3 regions of the Micromonospora sp. 067-2 genome follow, and region 3 is predicted to be linked to each of the others. Evidence: riboswitches for the same ligand, from Rfam matches in the RefSeq annotation. Region 3 holds a riboswitch; each other region holds the start of a gene.
What was found. A riboswitch is a leader RNA that binds a small molecule or an ion and turns the genes downstream of it on or off. The one in region 3 is predicted to bind cyclic di-AMP.
Positions count from the first base shown of each region.

Region 1: another riboswitch for cyclic di-AMP. It lies ahead of ACLJN9_RS15495 (C39 family peptidase); the one in region 3 lies ahead of ACLJN9_RS06365 (coiled-coil domain-containing protein).
Region 2: another riboswitch for cyclic di-AMP. It lies ahead of ACLJN9_RS11750 (coiled-coil domain-containing protein); the one in region 3 lies ahead of ACLJN9_RS06365 (coiled-coil domain-containing protein).

Region 1 covers NZ_JAJPWB010000006.1:40,660-47,622, reverse strand. The annotation lists gene ACLJN9_RS15510 (acyltransferase family protein) at 1-451, shown strand, start outside; gene ACLJN9_RS15505 (hypothetical protein) at 535-981, shown strand; gene ACLJN9_RS15500 (hypothetical protein) at 1,117-1,884, shown strand; cyclic di-AMP (ydaO/yuaA leader) riboswitch at 2,170-2,311, shown strand; gene ACLJN9_RS15495 (C39 family peptidase) at 2,545-3,399, shown strand; gene ACLJN9_RS15490 (alpha/beta fold hydrolase) at 3,566-4,312, shown strand; gene ACLJN9_RS15485 (CDP-glycerol glycerophosphotransferase family protein) at 4,317-5,987, opposite strand; gene ACLJN9_RS15480 (D-ribitol-5-phosphate cytidylyltransferase) at 6,013-6,963, opposite strand, start outside.
Region 2 covers NZ_JAJPWB010000004.1:419,302-426,264, forward strand. The annotation lists gene ACLJN9_RS11730 (hypothetical protein) at 100-429, shown strand; gene ACLJN9_RS11735 (alpha/beta fold hydrolase) at 689-1,633, shown strand; gene ACLJN9_RS11740 (HelD family protein) at 1,741-3,858, shown strand; gene ACLJN9_RS11745 (cation diffusion facilitator family transporter) at 3,964-4,881, shown strand; cyclic di-AMP (ydaO/yuaA leader) riboswitch at 5,022-5,153, shown strand; gene ACLJN9_RS11750 (coiled-coil domain-containing protein) at 5,210-6,229, shown strand; gene ACLJN9_RS11755 (hypothetical protein) at 6,350-6,865, shown strand; gene ACLJN9_RS11760 (SRPBCC family protein) at 6,873-6,963, opposite strand, start outside.
Region 3 covers NZ_JAJPWB010000002.1:578,096-585,058, forward strand. The annotation lists gene ACLJN9_RS06340 (heavy metal translocating P-type ATPase) at 1-1,501, opposite strand, end outside; gene ACLJN9_RS06345 (hypothetical protein) at 1,514-2,407, opposite strand; gene ACLJN9_RS06350 (heavy-metal-associated domain-containing protein) at 2,424-2,636, opposite strand; gene ACLJN9_RS06355 (metal-sensitive transcriptional regulator) at 2,765-3,061, shown strand; gene ACLJN9_RS06360 (YibE/F family protein) at 3,381-4,754, shown strand; cyclic di-AMP (ydaO/yuaA leader) riboswitch at 4,921-5,052, shown strand; gene ACLJN9_RS06365 (coiled-coil domain-containing protein) at 5,056-6,075, shown strand; gene ACLJN9_RS06370 (carbonic anhydrase) at 6,133-6,849, opposite strand.

The DNA of each region.
Region 1 (6,963 bases), on a different contig from region 3:
GTGGATCCGCGCCGAGCTGTGGACCACCCTGCTCGCGGTGGCGTACCTGCTGGTGATCACCGCCGCCGCGGACGCCGACGTGCGCGGGCTGCGCTCGCCGTGGCGGTCCCGTCCGCTGGTGTGGCTCGGCGAGGTCTCGTTCGCCTTCTACCTGGTGCACGTCCTGGTGATGACGACCGTTCTGCGCTCCGGCGGGAACTGGGGGACCGGCTTCGGCGGCTGGCGCGGCCCGGCGGCCGTGCTCGGATTCCTGCTGGTGAACCTGCTCCTCGCCGGGTTGCTGCACCGTTTCGTCGAGACGCCGCTGATGCGCCGGCTCGCGCCGCGTCGCCCGGCACGCCCGGCGGCCGTTCCCCGACAGCGGACCGGCGACGCCGAGGTGACTCGCGACGCGGGGGCAGACGAGACGGGCGCACCTGGCGACCGCCCGGCCTACGTCGACTCGCGCTGACACCGTCCACCCTGGTCGGCGCGGCGCGGGCCGACACGCCCGTCGTCGATGCGCCCACTCGACCACGGCGGTAGCGTGGAAACGTGCTTCCGGTCGCGCTCACCTGTCCGCTGTGGTGGGTGGCGCGCTGGGCGACACGTGTGCTGACCAGCCTCGCCGTCGTGGCCGCCCTGGCGCTCGGCGCGGGCACGTCGCCCGCCGGGCTGCCAACGCCGGCCGCAATCACCAGCGGGTCGTCCGCCGTCACCGCCGGGTCGTCGACGTTCACCGCCGGGCCGTCGACGTTCACCGCCGGGCCGACCACGTCGACGTGCCGTGCCGTGCCGGTCGACGGCCTCGTGCACCCGGCGGCCGACGAAGGCGCCGCCGGGCAGGCCGGCCCGACGCGGTCGACCGATGGGCAGGCGACACCCCCCGGCGCCCAGGCCGTCCGCGCTGGCACCGAACCGGCGCACGCCGTCGACTCCGACCGGCTGCCCCGCAGCGACGGCCCGGTCAGCCGGGCGTCCCGGGCCCCACCCGGGCGCTGAGCCACCGGGACGAACGTCCCGCCCGCCGCGCCTGTCGACCTCTTCGTTCCGCGCTCGCCGACCCGTGACCCCGCTGTGGTCGCCGGTGGCCCGTTGGCGGATCCCATCGCATCGCTTCCTCCCGAGGTGCACACCATGGAGACCGTCGTCTTCTACCAGTTCCTGACCGAGGTGCCGCGGGCCGCCGCCATCTGGTCCGCCCTGTTCCTGCTCGCGCTGACCATGCTCGTCGTGCTGGTCGCCCGCCCCGAGCACGAACGGCCGGCCATCGACGCCGCCCCGGCGCCCACCGCCCGGGAGGCGGCCGCCGCCGAGGCCGCCGACCTGCGCCGGTACGCCGAGGAGGTGGCCGTCGCGGCCGCCGGGGCGGCGCAGACCGCCCGGCGGCGGCGTGCCGACTGGCTGACCGCTCAGGAGCAGGTGGAGAGCACGTGGGCCGGGTACGACGAGGCGGACGCCGCCGCGCGTCGCTTCGCCGGCGCGGGTGCGCTACCGACTCCGCGTACGCCCAACACCCCGGCGGAGTACGCCGCCCGGGAGCGTTACCTGCATCGTGCGGCGATGGCGGCGCACTGGCGCGGAGACCTGTCCATGCGGCAGCTCGGTGAGGTGTTCGGGCACCGGCACGGCTGGGATCCCCGCCTGCATCCGGTGGAGCAGGAGGTGCTGCTCAGCCGGGCCGTCCGGGACGCGAGGCTGGCCGACCACCGAGCCGCCGCCGGGCGGGAGCGGTCGGCGTGGCGGGACGCGGAACTGGCCGCGTGCTCGGCCCGGACGCTCGCCGAGGAGGCGTACGCGGCGGCGGCCCGGCTGCGGCCGGATCCGGTGCCGGCTCGTGGAACGAGAACCGCGACGCTCCGTCCGACGGTCAGCACGTGGTGGCGGCCGGCCCGGATTGGCTGAGTCTCGAATTAGTATGTGAGCCCGGTCACGCCTGCTCGAAATCGGTCGCGCAGCGCGAATGACGGGATTGTTCCCGCGAATTCGGCACCGTTGCCGACGGCCTGTCCGGTTCCCGCCCGCAGGCGCCGTCGTAACCGGTTGTCCCATCGAGTCACGTCAGTGGCAGTACGCGCAGAAATCGCTGCACCAGCTCGGGTTTACGCAGGTGAACCTTGCTTGGCAGGGTGCGAGTCGACCAGTAGTGTCGTCCCGTCTGGCGCGGTTACCGTTCGCAAGAGGCGACGCCGCGCCGACCCGCTCAATCGTGATGAACGAACCGGGGACCCATCAGCAAGTCCGGGGTGAATCCGCGAGCCACGGCCCGCGGTAGGGCGATCTTCCCGCCCGAATCCGTCAGCTAACCCGGTAGGCGGTGTCGGAAGGAGCTCCCTCCTCGTGCAGCAACTCTCCACCCCTCGGTTGTTCCCCCGCCTCCACGGCGCCGCGGTGCCCCCGCTCATCTGTCCGGTGACGGTGAGCTGACCCCCCCGGGTCACCGCCCCTCCGCCCGGCCGCGCCGGGCGTTCCCCTGAGCGGTTCATCAGCCGCGGACCACTGTCCGCGCGTTGGCGCCTGCCCGGATACCGGTCCGGCCCCGGTGTGCCGCTCTCCCCCTGATCCGTGGAGGACCCCGTGAAGCACACCCTCAAGCGTCAGCTCCGCCGCCTCAGCACCGAGCGTCCGTACCAGATCGTCGCTGCCGCCGTCGCGGCCCTCGCCGTCGCGACGACCACCGGCACCCTGCTTGCCGGCACCGATGACGCCACGGCGAGCCAGCACACCACGACCACGGCCGCCGAGATGCGCAGCGGCACCGTTGCCTCCCGTGGCGAGGCGCGTGTCGCAACCCCCTCGGGCAGCGCCGCGGCGACCACCGTGGCGCCCGCGCCGGCCACCAGCGCCGCGTCGCCCGCCGCCAAGGCCAGCAGCAACCCGGATCTGACCCGTAAGCCGCAGCCGCCGAAGCCGCCCGCCACCAAGGTGCTCGACTACGACTACGAGGCGCAGAACACCTTCTACAACTGCGGTCCGGCGGCCACCCGCAACGCCCTCAGCGCCACCGGCATCGATCGCACCCAGGATGAGCTGGCCGTTGAGCTGGGCACCACCGAGATGGGCACCAACTCGGCCCTGGACACGACGCGGGCGCTGAACGACGAGGTCAAGGGCTCTCCGTACCGGACACGGATGTTCGACGGCGCGCCCAGCTCCGCCCAGATGGACCAGCTCCAGGCCGACGTGGTCCGGGCGATCACCGACGGTCGCGGCGTGGTCGCCAACGTCGTCGGGGACGCCACCGACACCGACGGTGGCTGGCACTCCTACGGAGGCGGTCACTACATCGCGGTGGTGGGTTACAAGGACAGCGGCCGGACCGTGCGGATCGCCGACTCGGCGAACGCGGCCGACCCGGCGTACTGGGTCACCACGATCGACCTGGCGAACTGGATCGCCAGTCGGGGTTACTCCGCCTGACCCGGGCGCAGACGCCGCGGGCGCCGTCCCCCCACGAGGGGCCGGCGCCCGCGGCGTTCCCGGAGATGCGATCGGTGGCTGACGACGCCGTACGGGGCCTGGTGGCGGGACTTCGTCGCCGGTGACGACGCTCGTACCGCCCGGCGAACCGTGGGAGACTGCGGCCGTGGTGGACGATCCAGGTGGTCGAGCAGGTCGCGGACCGGTTCTGTTGCTGCTGCACGGAATGGGGGCGACCGGGAAAGTCTGGCTGCCCTGGGTTCCCCTGTTGGAGCGGAACTGGCCTGGGCGGTGGCTGGCACCTGACCTCGCGGGTCACGGCTGGTCGGCACCGCTGCCGTCGTACTCCTTCCACGGCCTTGCGGAGCGGATCGGCCACGGCCTGGCCGCGGACGACCGCGTCGTCGTGCTCGGGCACTCCCTGGGCGGGGTGGTCGGCCTGGCGCTGGCAGCCCGCGCCGCCGGCACGCCGGTGGACGCGGTGGTCGGGTTGGGTATCAAGGCGGTCTGGTCACCCGACGAGTTGACCCGCGCCGCCGACCTCGCGGCCCGCCCGGTCAGCTGGTTCGCCAGCCGCGCCGAGGCGGCTCGCCGCTACCTACGGGTCTCGGGGCTCACCGGCCTGATCCCGCCGGATGACCCCGTGGTGGACGCCGGGCTGCGCCAGGTCGACGGCCGGTGGCGGCTGGCCATGGACCCGACCGCGTTCGCCGTCGGCGAGCCCGACCTCGCCGGGCTGCTGGCGGCGACGGACGCGCCGGTGGTGCTGGCCCGGGGCGAGCACGACCCGATGGTCACTGACGCGCAGCTCACAGAGTTCGGCGTACCGGTCGCCACGCTGCCCGGGCTCGGGCACAACGCGCACGTGGAGGACCCGGCGGCGGTGTCGGCGCTGCTGGACGCGTACCGGTGAGCCGTTACACCGGGGTGGAGGTGGCCAGCGGCCTCGCCGGCACCAGCTCCCGGCGGGCGGCGGTCAGGAAGGCCTCGGCGTACGACTCGGCCGGGAAGTCACCCAGGTAGCGGCGGCGGGTGGCCCAGCGCGTCTCGGCCAGCGGGTCGGTGTCCAGCAGGGCGGTCAGCACCTCGTCCAGATTGGACGGATTGCGGTGCAGCACGTAGGCCGAGCCGGCCAGCGGGAAGCGCTCCACGAACTGGTCGCCCTCGTCGCGCATGTCGGTGACCGCGTACGGCTTGCCGGAGTAGAGGTAGTCGGAGATCACCCCGGACACGTCGGAGACCAGCGCGTCGGAGCGGTTGACGCACTCGGCGAGGGTCAGCTCCCGGGCCGCCGCGCCCAGCACGTGCTGCCGCCCGGTACGGGCCCGGTCGGCGGCCAGCAGGTCGGTCAGCCGGCCCAGCTGCCGGGCCGAGGCCGGGTTCTGCGCGGTGTACGGGTGGGCCCGCAGGATCACCGTGGCGCCCCGCTCCAGCAGACGCCGCAGCAGATCCTCCGCCACCGGCAGCGAACAGTAGTCGGCGTCGGCGTGGTGCCCGGTCCAGGTCGGGGTGTAGAGGACGGTCGGGTGCGCCAGTCCGCGCACCGGCTCGTGGCGTACCTCGATCGACTCGACCTGCGGGCGGCCCACCACCACGAACTTCTCCGCCGGGATCCGAACCCCGGCTCGGGCGTACCGGTCGATCGCGGCCGGACCAGCCACGAAGATCCGGTCGAAGATCCCCGACACGGGGTTGGCGCTCGGGGCCTTGTCGCTGTCACCGTGGTGCAGCTGCACGTGGGTGAGCTGGGTGAACCGGACGCAGTGGCTGTTCTTCGCACCGTGGTTGACGTAGAACGCCACCCGCAGGCTCGGGACCAGCGCCTCGTCCAACGTCCGCGGGGTGGGGCAGTAGACCACCGGTGCGTCGGTGGCCGCGGCGATCGACGCCAGGAACTCCGGTTCGCGCAGCACGACCAGGAACGGTCGGCCGATCCGCTCCAGGTACGGCAGCCACATGGTGACCTGGTACTCGGAGCCGGGCGGCGCGGAGAAGTAGAGCAGGAACTCCGGCTGGTGCCGGCGCAGCGCGCGGCCGACCGCCCCACCACCGGCGGTCGGCCGGAACCGCCGCCGGGCCAGGTCCAGGGCGACCGCCCCGGCTCCGGCGGCCACGAGCACGCTGGCGACCAGCGCCACGGCTACCGGCAGGGCCAGGGCGGCGGCCAGGCCGACCACGGCGAGCAGCCCGAGCAGGACGGCGCCGAGGTGGTCGGCCAGCACCGGGGCCCAGCTGCGCACCGGCAGGTTGGCGGCGCGGATCTCCAGGTTGCCGGCGGTCCGCAGCGGCCCCACCAGCAGGACCAGCCCCAGCAGGACCAGCGCCGTGGCGACCAGCGCCGGGTCGAGCCCGTCGTCCAGCCGCCGGGAGTAGCCGACCAGGACCGCGGCGGAGATCAGCGCCGTCTCGGCGACGAGGTCCGCGCCGGGCCGGATTCGCTGTTCAGCGGCCGCCGCGACCAGCGCGGCGACGGCGAGAGCCAGCCCCCATCCGGTGGCGCCGGTCAGCGCCACCACGACGAAGGCCAGCACGGCCAGGCCGGTGCTCAGGCATCGCGCCGCCAGTTTGCGGACGAGGTCACCCCGCATGTCGCTCCGTTCGCCGCGGTCGGCGTCAGCTCGCGGAGGTCGCGCCGGCCGGCGCCGCGAGGAGACCCGGAACGGACTGGACCGGCACGGTCGGCGGCGCAGTCTCACCGGGCGACCGGCGTACGTCGATCACCTGACCGGTCAGCTCGGAGATCAGCACGTCCAGCGACGACTGGGCGACGGCCTCCGCGGCGAGCAGGGTGTGCTCCGGCTCCTCGCCGAAGGCCCGCGTCCGCATCGGGGTGGCGGTCCGCTCCGGGTTGATGCAGTTGACTCGTACGCCGAACTCGGCCCACTCGTCGGCGAGCGCCTGGGTGAGGTTGACCAGGGCGGCCTTGGTGGCCGAGTAGAGCGCGTAGCGGGCACGCCCCCGGGTGTAGGAGCTGGACGTGTAGAGCAGCAGTTGGCCCTTGGTCTGCTGCAGGTACGGCAGGGCCTGCCGGGCGATGGTGACCGGGCCGACGAAGTTGACCTGGAGCACGCGATCCATCGTCGCCTCGTCCATCTCGGCCAGGGCGCCCTTCTCCAGGATCCCGGCGGTGACCACCACGTGGTCGATCCGGCCGGTGGCCTCGAAGGCGGTCTTCAGCGCGGCCTCGACGTCCTCGGTGCGCTCGACGTGGGTGCCGGTGCTCGAGCGGCTGAACGGAAAGACCTGCGCGCCATAGCGCTGGGCCAGCTCGCTCAGCTCGTGGCCGATGCCGTAGCTGCCGCCGAACACCACGATGGTGCGGCCGGTCAGTTCCTCGCTGTAGCTGCGGTGGTCGGTCAGCCGGGGTGCCTGCGCCGCGGCGAGCTGGAAGAGCTTGTCGGCGAGGTGCACGTCGACCGGATGGGTGACCTTGATGTTCTCGTCCGAGCCGTCGATCACCTTGATCGGGGTGCCGGGCAGGTAGCGCAGCACCACGCCGCAGTCGTCGGTGGCGGCGAAGTCGGGGTCACCCTCGGCGACCCGGTACGCCTCGCGGATGGTGGG
Region 2 (6,963 bases), on a different contig from region 3:
GGCTTCTGCCGCGTTACACCTTCGCGGGCCGACCTGGTGTCGCCCGCACACAGCCCCCGGACGTCCAGTCCTCCCGTACGTCTTGCAAGGAGTACCTCCGTGGCGAGCAACACCTCTAAGACCGCGCGCGCGTCCGTCCGGGCCGGCCAGGCTGGCCAGGGTGGCGCCCTCAGCGTGCTGGGCGAGTTCAAGTACCTCATCCCGCTCAACAACGGCAAGCACGCCTACGTGCGGAACCTGACCAACGGCAAGACCGCGCACCTGCGCACCGACTCCGAGGCCTTCGTCGAGGAGATCCGTGTGCTGGCCGCCGCCGGCCACGCCACCAAGATCCGGGCGGAGATCAACAACCTGGCCGTGACCCACCCGGGTGACGGCTGGGAGGCGACCGAGAAGCGCCTGGTCGCCGCCGGTGTCTTCGAGGGCTGAGCCCTCCCCCACCGCGTCACCCGAAACCGCCCGCCGGGAGTTCCCGGCGGGCGGTTTCGCGTCCAGGGCGCGGCCCGGAAGCACTCCACGCCACGCCCCGAGGGCCGGGCGTCACCTCCGACGACCTCACGCCGGGTTGCCACGGGCGGGGTCGGGAATGTTCCCACCGGCGCGATTGGCGTGGTGTCATGGCGGGTAGCCGGTGTTACCGCCGGGTATCCCGGTGCTCGTGGTGCGGAGCGGCCCTGGGGAGGTGGCGATGCCGGACCGGTTCGAGGTCGGTCTGCCCGATGGCGTGCGGCTGCACGTCGAGGCGACCGGGCCGACGGATGCCCAGGTCACCGTTCTCCTGCTGCACGGCTGGACGCTGGATGGCCGCGCCTGGCACCGGCAGGTCGACGCGCTCACGGAGCCGACCGGCGGCGCGGTGCGGGTGGTCACCTACGACGCGCGGGGGCACGGGCGGTCCAGCTGCATGGCACTGCCGACGGCCACCCTGACCCAGCTCGGCGACGACCTGGCCGCGGTGATCGACGCGGTGGCGCCGGTCGGGCGGGTCGTCCTGGTCGGGCACTCGATGGGCGGCATGACGATCATGGAGTACGCGCACCGCCACCCCGCGCACTTCGCGGCCCGCACCGCCGGCCTGGTCTTCGTCTCGACCACCGCCGAGGGGCACACGCACACCGCCTACGGGCTCTCGCCGCGCATCACCCGGCTGATCCGGTTGGCCGAGACGACCGGTGCCGGGGTGCTGGCCCGGTGCGGCTCGTGGCGGCCACCCCGGGCGCTGCTGCACGCCCTGCAGCCGAGCATCCGGTGGATGCTCTTCGGCGACCGCTGCGAGCCGGCCGACATCCGGCTGGTGACCTCGGCGGTGGCCCGCGCCTCGCTGCGCTCGATCGGTGGGTTCCGCGCCTCGTTCGGCGCCCAGCATCGGCTGGACACCCTCGCCGCACTGGCCCACCTGCCGGCCGCCGCCCTGGTCGGCGACCGGGACCGGCTGACCCCGCCGCCATGCGCCGAGTCGATCGCCGCCGCCCTGCCGGCCACCGAGTTGACGGTCTGCCCGGGTGCCGGGCACATGCTGATGATGGAACGCCCGGACGAGGTGAACGCCGCGCTGACCGGCGTGCTGCACCGGGTGCTCGCCGAGCCGACACCCCGCGCGCCCGCGCCGAGCGCCGTCGCGGCGGGTGCCTGACCACGTTCCCGCACCTCGGGCGCGGGCAGCCCGGCCGGGGGCCGTACCCTTCTGCGGTTGGCCCGCGCGGTTCGCGCCGCTTGCCGGCGACACAGAAGGAGCGTGCGTTGACCGACCAGACCGCCCTGGAGCAGGAGATCGCCGTCGAGCAGCGGCACCTCGACCGGGTGTACGCCCGACTGGCCGAGTTGCGGCGGTCGGCGGTCAGCGCCGAGCGCGACGGCTACCGGATGGCCCGGGTGGGCACGTTCGGCGCGCTGGTCGAGCGCGACGCGATGGTCTTCCACGCCGCGCGGCGGCGGCACACCCTCGATGCCGAGCACGAGGGGCTGGTCTTCGGCCGGCTGGACCAACGCGACCGGCAGGTACTGCACGTCGGGCGGCTCGGCATCCGCGACGACGACGCCACGACGTTGGTCGTCGACTGGCGGGCACCGGCTGCCGCGGCCTTCTACCAGGCCACCCCGACCCAGCCGCTGGGCGTGGTGCGCCGCCGCACCATCCAGTCCCGCAACGAGCGGGTCACCCGCATCGAGGACGACCTGCTGGACCCGACCGCGGCACCGGAGGGAATGACGGTGGTGGGCGACGGCGCCCTGCTGGCCACCCTGTCCCGGGCGACCGGCCGCGGCATGCGCGACATCGTGGCGACCATCCAGCGGGAGCAGGACGAGGCGATCCGTTCGCCCGGCTCCGGGGTCACGATCGTCGCCGGCGGCCCAGGCACCGGAAAGACCGCGGTGGCCCTGCACCGGGCCGCCTACCTGCTCTACTCCGAACGCAGCCGTTACGCCGGCGGCGGCATCCTGGTGGTCGGCCCGTCCTCGGTCTTCGTCGAGTACATCGCCTCGGTGCTGCCCTCGCTCGGCGAGGACACCGCGACCCTGCACTCGCTGGGCACGCTCTTTCCGGGCATGACCGCAACCCGCACCGACCCGCCGGAGGTGGCGTCGGTGAAGGGCTCGCTGCGGATGCGCCGGGTGCTGGAGCGGGCGGTCCGGGACGCGGTGCCCGGCGGGCCGGGCGAGTTGCGGCTGCTCTACCGCGGCGGGCTGCTGCGACTGGACCGGACCGAACTGGACCGGATCCGGGACCGCGCGCTGCACCGGGGCGCCCGGCGCAACGAGGTGCGCCGGGCTGGTTTCGACGGGGTTTTCGCCGCGCTGTGGGCGCAGGCCCGGCGGCTGAGCATCGGACGCCTGCCGGAACAGCCGGCGTTCGAGGCAGAGATCGCCGAACGGGCGGAGTTCCGGGAGTTCCTCAAGGCGTGGTGGCCACGGCTGCATCCCCGGCACGTGCTCGGCTGGCTGGCCCGGCCGGACCGGCTGCGCCGTTACGCCGGCGGGATCCTCTCCACCGCCGAGATCCGGCTGCTCACCGAGGCCTACCGCAGCCTGGACGACGCCGGGCCGACCATCGCCGACGTGGCGCTGTTGGACGAACTGGACGCGCTGCTCGGCAAGCCGGCCCAACCGGCCCGCGCGCGGCGTGACCCGTACCAGCTCTCTGGCGGGGTCCGCGAACTGAGCACCTTCGCCGACCGGCAGCGGGCCGCCCGGGCGTCGGCGCGGGAGCGTCCGGCGGACTACCGGGAGTACGCGCACGTGGTGGTGGACGAGGCGCAGGACGTCTCGCCCATGCAGTGGCGCATGGTCGGCCGACGCGGCCGGTTGGCCTCCTGGACCGTGGTGGGCGATCCGGCGCAGACGGCGTGGACCGGTGACCCGGATGAGCTGGACCAGGCCCGGGACCAGGCGCTGGGCCGGCGCAAGCGGCACGACTTCACGCTGACCACCAACTACCGCAACTCCTCGGAGATCTTCGCGGTGGCGGCGGCGGAGATCCGCCGGCTCTACCCGGATCTGCCGCTACCGAGCGCGGTCCGCTCCACCGGGGTCGATCCGATCGAGCTGGTGGTGCCTCCCGCCGGGTTGGCGGCCAGCACCGTGGCGGCGGCCGCCGGCCTGCTGGCCGAGGTCGAGGGCACGGTCGGGGTGATCACGCCGGTCCCCCGCCGCGACGAGGTCGCCGGCTGGCTCGGTGCGCTCGCCGCGCCGCGACTGCAGGTGGTGACCAGCCTGGAGGCCAAGGGCATGGAGTACGACGGGGTGGTGCTGGTCGCCCCGAGCGAGATCCGGGCGGATCCGGGGGCCGGGGTGCGCACCCTCTACGTCGCGCTCTCGCGGGCCACCCAGCGCCTCACCACCATCGACCCGATCGGCTGACCTGCGCGGTCCGCCCCGCGAGACGGCCGCCGGCCCTACAGTTGCATACATAGCGATGTGAGCATATGTTTGACCAGGTCCCGGCGTACGGCGGAGGGTTGTTTCGTGGGCGCAGGTCATGACCACCACCATGGGTCGGTTGCCAACGCCGCGCACCAGCACCGGGGCCGGCTCTGGACCGCGTTCGGGCTGCTCGCCGCCCTGATGGTGGTCGAGGCGGTGGCCGCCTTCCACACCGGCTCGCTGGCCCTGCTCTCCGACGCCGGGCACATGTTCACCGACGTGCTCGGCATCGGCATGGCGCTCGCCGCGATCACCGCCACCCGACGGGCCACCGGCGATCCGCAACGCACGTTCGGGCTCTACCGGCTCGAGGTGCTCGCCGCGCTCGCCAACGCCGTCCTGCTCTCCGGCGTGGCGGTCTACGTCGTGATCGAGGCGATCGGCCGGTTCGGCGACCCGCACGAGGTGCTGGCCGGCCCGATGCTCGCGGTGGCCACGCTCGGCCTGCTCGCCAACCTCGCCGCCTTCGCCCTGCTCCGGGCGGGCGCCCGGGAGAGCATCAACCTCCAGGGCGCCTACCTGGAGGTGCTCGGCGACCTGCTCGGCTCGCTCGGCGTGATCGGCGCGGCGCTGCTCATCGGTGTCACCGACTGGTGGTGGGCCGATCCGCTGGTCGCGGTCGCCATCGGCGTGTTCATCCTGCCGCGCACCTGGCGGCTCGGGCGGGCCGCGGTCCGCATCCTGGTGCAGGCCGCCCCGGAACACCTGCAGGTGACCGTCGTGCACGACCGGCTGGCCGCGGTGCCCGGCGTGGTCGAGGTGCACGACCTGCACGTCTGGACACTCACCTCCGGCATGGAGGTGGCCTCCGCACACCTGACCATGGCGCCCGGCGCGGACGTCGGCGTGGTGCTCACCGCCGCGCGTGCCGCCCTGCACGAGGATTTCCAGATCGAGCACGCGACGTTGCAGATCGAGCCCGGAGCGGCCTCCGGCGCCTGCGGTTCGACCGCGTGGTAGGACTTTTCTGAAGATTTCCTCGGTTTTGTCGGAAATAGTGGTGATGACGCACGCACCGTCCGTCACATTGGCTGCACAGGTCCCATCCGCCCCGGTAGGCTCGGTCCCGGCCCCACCCGGCGGCGCCCAAACGGCGCCGGTGGCGGCCGCCGCCTAATCGCCACAGTGGGCGAACCGGGGAACCACGTTCCTGGGGTGCATCCGCGTCAGCGGTAGGGATCTTCCGTCCCGAACCCGTCAGCTAACCCGGTCGGCGGCTGACGGAAGGACATGCGCAGTGGCACCAGCACGACCACCTGCCGCCCGATTGGCGGCCCTGATCGTCGCGATGTTCGCTCTCGGCGTCGCACTGCCGGCCGGCGTCGCCTCGGCCGCTCCCCCGACCGGCCTGCGGGCCGCCGCGGCACCCGACGGCGACGAGGAGGGCGGCACCCCGGCGCTGCGGGCCCAGTTGGAAGCCGCCAGCAAGGGTTACCTGGACGCGAAGCGGGCTCTGGACAGCTCCGTACTGCGGCAGCAGCAGCTCAGCATCAACCTGAAGACCACCGAGACCGAGCTCACGCGACGCAGCGGCAGGGTCGGCGAGATCGCCGGGGTGGCCTACCGCACCGGCCGACTCGGCGCGTTGTCAGCGCTGCTCAACAGCAACACCCCCGAGGGCTTCATGGACCGGGCCGCCGTGCTGGACGCGGTCGCCGCCAACGAGGACCAGGTGCTGCGCGACCTGCTCGCCGCCAAGGACCAGGCCAACCGCACCCGACTGGCCCTCGACGGCGAGATCCGCGAACAGCGCAAGCAGGTCGCGGTGATGGCCAAGCGCAAGGACCAGGCCGAGCGGGCCCTCACCGTGGCCACCACCACCCAGCCCCCGACCACCGCCGACAGCGGCGACTCCGACCGGGGCACCTCCGCGGCCAACGCCCAGGCCGCGCCCCGGAACTCCGACGGCTCCTGGCCATCGGAGTCGTGCAGCATCGACGACCCCACCCCGGCCACCGGCTGCGTCACCCCGCGCACCCTGCACGCGCTCAACCAGGCCAAGGCCGCCGGCTTCACCCGGTACGTCTCCTGCCACCGTTCCGGCGGCTCCGGCGAACACCCGAAGGGCCGGGCCTGCGACTTCGCCGCGCAGAAGACCGGCTTCGGCGGAAACGCCACCGGCGGCGACAAGACGTACGGGAACAACCTCGCCGCGTACTTCATCCGCAACGCCGACCGGCTCGCGGTGCTGTACGTGATCTGGTACCGGCAGATCTGGCTGCCCAGCAGCGGGTGGAAGTCGTACAGCGGGGCGGGTGGCGACCCGTCCAGCGCCCACACCAACCACGTGCACCTGTCGGTGTACTGACCCGCCCCGGCCGGTGTCTCCCTCGACGCGGGGGCACCGGCCCCGCTACGTCGACGGGCGTAGCGCGGATGTCGCCGGCGGTCGGACGACCCGGCCGAGCCCGGCGGGCAGCATCACGTCATGCGCCGAATACCGCCCACCGCCCGCAAGGCCCTGCTCACTCTGCACCTGGTCACCTCGCTCGGCTGGCTCGGCACCGACCTGGTGCTGCTGACCCTCGGTGTCGCGGCGCTGCGTGGTGCCGACCCGGCCGTCGTCTACCCGGTCGCCGCGCTGGTCGGAACCGTGCTGTTCGCGCCCCTGAGCGTGTTGGCCTGGCTGGTTGGCGTGGCCAGCGCGCTGCTCACCCCGTGGGGTCTGCTGCGCCACCGGTGGGTGCTGACCAAGCTCGTGATCACCACCGTGATGGTCGGGCTGGTGCTGTTCCTGCTCACCCCGAAGCTGCGGCACGCCGGAGCGCTCAGCACCGCACTGTCCGCCCGCGACCGCGCCGACCTGGTGATCGCGCCGGCGGTGTCGACCATCCTGATGATCATCGCGACGGTGCTCTCCACGTACAAGCCGTGGGGGCGACGATCGGCCACGCGACCCGCCGCCGGCCGGACCGGCCGTGTTCGCGCTGCGACCAGGATGTAGTGCGGGCTCAGGCGGGAGGTGGGAGGGCGTCGGGGCGGTCCAGGGCCGCGCCGAGGCGGGTGGCCAGGGCCAGGTGGGCCGCGCGGGCCTGGCGGAAC
Region 3 (6,963 bases):
AGCCGGTCACCGGGGGCAGCGGCCCGGCCTCGGCGGCACGCGCGGCGACCGCACGGGCGATCGGATGCTCGGAGGCGGCCTCCACCGCACCGGCGAGCCGGAGCAGCTCGACGCTGTCCTCGCCGCTCGCCGGCACCACGTCCACCAGGGTCATCCGGCCGGTCGTCACGGTGCCGGTCTTGTCCAGCACGACGGTGTCCACCCGCCGGGTCGACTCCAGCACCTCCGGCCCCTTGATCAGCACGCCGAGCTGGGCGCCGCGCCCGGTGCCGACCAGGAGAGCGGTCGGCGTGGCCAGCCCGAGCGCGCACGGGCACGCGATGATCAGCACCGCGACCGCGGCGGTGAAGGCGGCCGTCGGGCCGGCCCCGGTGCCGAGCCACCAGCCGAGGGTGCCCACCGCGAGGGTGATGACGATCGGCACGAAGACGCCGGAGATCCGGTCGGCCAGCCGCTGCACGGCGGCCTTGCCGCTCTGCGCCTGCTCGACGAGGTCGGCCATCCGGGCGAGCTGGGTGTCCGCGCCGACCCGGGTGGCGGTGACGACCAGCCGGCCACCGGCGTTGATCGTCGCACCCACCACGCCATCCCCCGGGCCGACCTCGACCGGCACCGACTCACCGGTGAGCATGCTGGCGTCGACGGCCGAGGTGCCCTCGTCGACCACCCCGTCGGTGGCGATCTTCTCGCCGGGGCGGACCACGAAGCGGTCCCCGACGGTGAGCCGGTCCACCGGCATCAGGGTCTCCACCCCGTCGCGCAGCACCGCAACCTCCCTGGCGCCGAGGTCGAGCAGGGAGCGCAGGGCGGCACCGGCGGTTCGCTTGGATCGGGCCTCGAAATATCGGCCGGCCAGGAGAAACACCGTCACCCCGGCGGCCGCCTCCAGGTAGATGGTGCCCGCGCCGTCGGTGCGGGTGATGTCGAAGCGGAACGGGTGCGTCATCCCGGGCATCCCGGCGTCGCCGAGGAAGAGCGCCCAGAGCGACCAGCCGAACGCGGCGAGCGTGCCGAGCGACACCAGCGTGTCCATGGTCGCCGCGCCATGCCGCAGGTTGGTCCAGGCCGCCCGGTGGAAGGGCAGCCCGCCCCACACCACCACCGGAGCGGCCAGGGTCAGCGACAGCCACTGCCAGTAGTCGAACTGCCAGGCCGGGACCATGGCCAGCACGACCACCGGCACGCTGAGTGCCCCCGACACCCACAGCCGGGTACGCGGGCCGCGCAGCACGTCCACCGGCTCCTCGGTGGTGGCTGGCGGGGACGGCAGCGCGGCCGTGTACCCGGTCTTGCGTACGGTCTCGACAAGCTCGTCCGGCGTGATGCCGTCGGCGTACCGGACGGTGGCCTTCTCGGTGGCGTAGTTGACGGTGGCGGCGACCCCGTCCAACCGGTTCAGTTTCTTCTCGATCCGGGCGGCGCAGGCGGCGCAGGTCATCCCGCCGATGGCGAGTTCGATCCGGTTCGGCGCCTCGGGCAGCGGTCTGTTGGTGGGGGTCATCGTCCGGTCCCGTCAGTTGTGCCCGTGCGCGCCGGCCACGACGGTGAACTCGGCGGTGTGCACCGCCGCGCCGTGCCGGAAGTCGAGGTAGAGCCGATAGCTGCCGGCCGAGGGCACCTCGGCGACGAAGGTCACGGCCGGGCCGGGAGGCGTCCGCCCGTCTCCGGCCGTTCCGTCCGGGTGCACGTGCAGGTACGCCAGGTCGCCCCGGCGCAGCGCCACCAGGTGCCCGTACGCACCCAGGTAGGGCTCCAGGTCGGTGACCGGCTGCCCGTCCCTGCTGATGGTCAGGGTGAGCGGTGCGGTGCGCCCGGGCTGCGGCGCGCCGGTCAGGGTGACGGTGTAACCGTCGACGGTCGTGCTGGTCGCCGGGGCGGGCAGTGGCCGTTCGGTCAGCACTCCGGGGACGGTCACGTCCACACCGAGGGTGAGCGGCTCACCCCCGGTCGGGGTGAAGTCGGCGAACGCCCGCCACTGCCCCGGACCGGTCAGCGGGGTGGCGACCCGCCAGGTGCCGTCCGACGCCAGCTCGGGGTGCACGTGGCGGAAGCCGGAGAGGTCCCGCCGGGCGACGACGAGGTGCATCCGCTTATCGTGCGCCACCTCGTATCCGGTCACCGGCCGTCCGTCGGGGCCGCCGATCCGGAAGGCGAACTCGCCGACCGGCGCGGCGACCGGTTCGAGGGTGTAGCCCTGGTCGGAGACGAGCAGGCCACCGGGCGACCGGTCGGCCGTCTCGTCGTGCTCCCCGTGGCCCGCGGGACCCTCCCCGTGGGCGGCCCCGCCGCCGTGTCGACTCTCGGCGACCGGGGCGGAGGGTCCGGTCACGTGGCCGATCCCGTACGCCGTGCCGAAGATCCCCGCGAGGCCGAGGGCGAACCCGCCGAGTCTGGTCACCGTGTTCATGTCGGCCTCCCGGTGATCAGGCGCCGGCGAGGTCGTAGCCGGCCTCGTCGACGGCGGCCCGGACGGTCTCCACGTCCAGCGGCCGGTCGCTGGCGACGGTGACCCGGCCGGTGGCCAGGTCGACCTGGACGTCGCTCACTCCCGCGATGGCGCCGACCTCGGCGCTGACCGCCGTGACGCAGTGCCCACAGGTCATGCCCCGCACCTGGTACGTCGTGGTGTTGACCATCGAACTGTTCTCCCTCCGTCGGCGCCGGGCCTGTGGCGTCAGGCCCCGCGCCCGTTACCGGTACCCGGTGGGGGTATCCGCCGGGACGACCGTACCATACCCCCTGGGGGTACGCTATCCTGGTCGTCATGACCGCACCCACCCCCATTCGCGGATACACCGCCAGCAAGGATCAGCTGCTCACGCGGCTCCGCCGCGTCGAGGGGCAGGTTCGGGGCATCGAGAAGATGGTCGACGACGACCGCTACTGCATCGACGTGCTCACCCAGATCTCCGCGATCCAGGCCGCGCTGGACAAGGTGGCGTTGGGCCTGCTCGACGGGCACGCCCGGCACTGCATGCACGAGGGGGCCGCCGAGGGCCGCGCCGACGAGATGGCCACCGAGATGATGGCGGCCGTCGGCAGGCTGATGAAGCGCGGCTGAACGCGCCAGCGCCGGTCGTCACGCCACCCCGGCACGCGGCCGCGCGGAGCGGTCGACCGCACGACACTCCGGCACGACCTGCGTCCACGGGTCCCGGTGGTTAGCATTCCCCACGATGACCCTCCGGAGTTTGCCGCACGGTCGAGCGTCGCCACGACACGGCGTCGCCTCCGACCGATCGAGCCGGGCACTCACCGTCCGTGGTCCCGCCGTCGCCCTCCAGCGCTCCGCCGTGCCTGTCGTCGCATTCCCACGGCGGCGGTGAACCGACCGGCCCGCCGGCACGTACCCCGCACCGGATCGTCGAGGAGTCTCCGCATTGGGTTCCGACCACAGCCATTCCGCTCCGTCCGCCCCACCCCGGGTGCGACGGATCCTCATCGCGACGGTGGTGCCGCTCTTCGTCGCCACCGTGCTCGCCGCGGTGGTGCTCTGGCCGCGTGACGGGTCACCCCAGACCACCGGTGGCACGGACGTGCCGCGGTACCACGGCACGGTGACCCGGGTGGTCACCGAGCCGTGCCCGCCGACGCCCAGCCCCGAAGGCACTCCGGATGTCGGGGCCGGACGGTGCGGCACCGTGGACGTCCGGATGACCGACGGGCCTGCCGCCGGCCGGCAGGTGCAGACGCCGGTGCCGGACGGCCCCGGGGCACCGCGGGTCGACGTCGGCGACAAGGTCGTCCTGGTCGAACTGACCGACCCCGCCGATCCCGCCAGCAGCACCTGGAACATCGCCGAGCACCAGCGCGGCACGCCACTGGTCTGGCTGGCGGTGGTCTTCGCCGCCGCGATCATCGCGTTCGGCCGGTGGCGGGGCCTCGCCGCGCTGGCCGGCCTGGCCGCCAGCTTCGCCATCCTGCTCGCCTTCGTGCTGCCGGGGATCGCCGCCGGGCAGTCACCGCTGCTCGTGGCGGTGGTCGGTGCCGCCCTGATCATGTTCGTGGTGCTCTACCTGACGCACGGTGTCACCGCGCAGACCTCGGTCGCGGTCCTCGGCACCCTGGGCAGCCTGGTGCTGACCGGCGTGCTCGCCACCATCGCCACCGCCGCCACCCACCTCACCGGCTTCGGCAGCGACGACGCCACCACCCTGTCGATGTTCCAGGCCAACGTGGACCTGCACGGTCTGCTGCTCGCCGGGATCATCATCGGCTCGCTCGGGGTGCTCGACGACGTGACCGTCACCCAGGCGGCCACCGTCACCGAGCTGGCGAACGCCAACCCCGGGCTGACCCGCTTGCAGCTCTACCGGGCGGCCACCCGCGTCGGCCGGGCGCACATCGCCTCCACCGTCAACACCATCGTGCTGGCGTACGCGGGCGCCTCGCTACCGCTGCTGCTCCTGCTCACCGCCGACACGCGGCCCATCGGCCAGATCCTGACCAGCGAGTTCCTCGCGCAGGAGATCGTCCGCAGTGCGGTCGCCACGCTCGGCCTGATCGCCGCCGTACCGCTGACCACCGGACTCGCCGCGCTGGTGACCGCCGCCGGGCGGCCGGATACCGCTCCGAGGGCCGACCCGCCCGATGGACGACCCAGGCCGGATCGCGCGGAAGCGCTGGCCGCCCTCAGCTCCCCCCGCACCGGTCGAACCGACGAGACCGGACCGGACCCGACGCGGACCGGACCCCCATCCAGCGCCACCGACCGGTGGCCCGAGCCGGACAGGAGCACGGATACGGCATGGTGACACTCCTCAGTGTGACGAGGTGGGGCACCCGCCCTGAGAACCGCGTCACTGGTCACTCAACGCCATGGCGAAATGACGCTTTTAGTCGGCATCTGGACGTAGCTCAGCCGGTCGACTCTCGGGTAACCTCGCTGCCGGTCACCGCTGAAGGCGCGACGCAGCGTCTGCGGTGCCGCCGCCCAATCGCCAGCCGGCGAGCCGGGGACCCAGGCACGTGGGGTGAATCCGCGTCAGCGGTAGGGGCCACTTCCGCCCCGAACCCGTCAGCTAACCCGGTCGGCGGTCGACGGAAGGGAATATTGTGACGGCACCCCTACGCCGCTGGTTGACACCCGTGGTGGCCGTGATCGCCGCACTGACCGTGCTCGCCGGCCCTCTCCCCGCGCACGCCGCCCCGGCGACCCCCACGCCATCCGGGCACGAGGAGGACGGCGAACCGACGCTGCTCAACGACGTCATCGAGAAGGCCAACCGCGACTACTCCTCCGCCAAGTCCAAGCTGGACAGCTCCAAGAAGCGGCAGCTCGAGCGGGCGCAGGAGGTCGACCGGGCCAAGGCAGACCTGGACAAGCTGGCTCCCCAGGTCGGGCAGATCGCCGCCCAGTCGTACCGGACCGGCCGGATCGGTGCGATCGCGATGTTGCTGGAGAGCGACGCCCCCGACACGTTCGTCCAACGGGCCGCGGCGCTCGACGAGATGAACATGGTCAATGAGAAGAAGCTCGCCGAGGTCAACGCGGTGAAGACCCTCGCCGAGCAGGCCAAGCTGGCCCTCGACGCGGAGGTCCGCGAGCAGCAGAAGCAGACCGCCTTGATGGCGAAGGAGAAGCGTGACGCCGACAAGGCGCTCGCGCTGGTCGGCGGCAAGGGCTTCACCGGCGGGTTGGTGTCGGCGACCTCGCCGGTCGCCCGGGTCGGCCCGGGCCGCAGCGCCGACGGTGACTGGAAGTCCGAGTCGTGCAGCGAGAAGGACCCCACCACCTCCGGCTGCGTCACGCCGCGCACCCTGCACGCGTACAAGGAGGTCAAGCGGGCCGGCTTCAACCGGTTCGTCGGCTGCTTCCGCTCCGGCGGCCCCTGGGAGCACCCGAAGGGCCGCGCCTGCGACTGGTCGCTGCAGAAGAGCGGCTTCGCCCCGTGGCACAACGAGGACACCCGGACGTACGGCAACAACGTGGCCGCGTTCCTCATCCGTAACGCCGATCGGCTCGGCATCTACTACGTGATCTGGAACCGGCAGATCTGGTTCCCGGCCACCGGCTGGAAGTCGTACAGCGGGCCGTCGAACCACACCGACCACGTACACATGTCGCTGCTCTGAACCGCAGATCTCCCCGTCGAGGGCCGTCCCGCGTCGCGGGGCGGCCCTCGACGCGTCTCAGGCGGCGGCCGACCCGTCGGGTCCGGTCGGTACGTCCAGCGTCGCGGCACCCGCCGGCACGGCGGTCACCGGGCGGACCACCCCGGCGGCCAGACGGTACGACAGCCCCACCACCGCGCACCGGCCCTGCGCCACCTCGGCAGCCAGCACGGGCGACCGGGCGAGCAGCGTCTCGACGGTCTGCGCGATGTGAATGTCGACGATGCCGTCGATGTCGTCCACCCCCTCGGCCTCGGCACGGCGCAGGCTGGGCAGCACGGCGTCGACCACGGCGCGCAGGTGCCCCGGGGGCGAGGTGCCGGTGATGGCCGCCTCCCGGGCCGCCTGGACCGCGCCGCACGAGTCGTGGCCGAGCACCACCACCAGCGGGGTGCCGAGCACTGTCACCGCGTACTCCACACTTCCCAGCACCTCGGGGCCCGCGGTGTGCCCGGCCGTACGGACCACGAAGAGGTCGCCCAGCCCTCGGTCGAAGATGATCTCGGCGGCCAACCGGGAGTCGGAGCAGCCGACGATCACCGCGAACGGGTGCTGTCCGTCGGCCACCGCCGTCCGGTGCCCGGCGTCCTGGTTGGGGTGGTGCGGGGAGCCGCTGACGAAGCGTTGGTTGCCGGCGGCCAGCTCGGCGTACGCCCGGGCCGGCTCGGTGAGCGTCGGCGCCCCGTCGGTCCGCTGCGCGTCCGGCTGCCCGCCGGACGTCCCGGGACGACTCATCCCACACCTCGTTTTCTGCGTCAGGCCTGCTCAACCGGCTCCTAGGCCGAGCCGGGGGCGGGCGGTGGCTCGGCTCCACGCTCACACGCACCACAAGTTGCGTCAAGATATGCG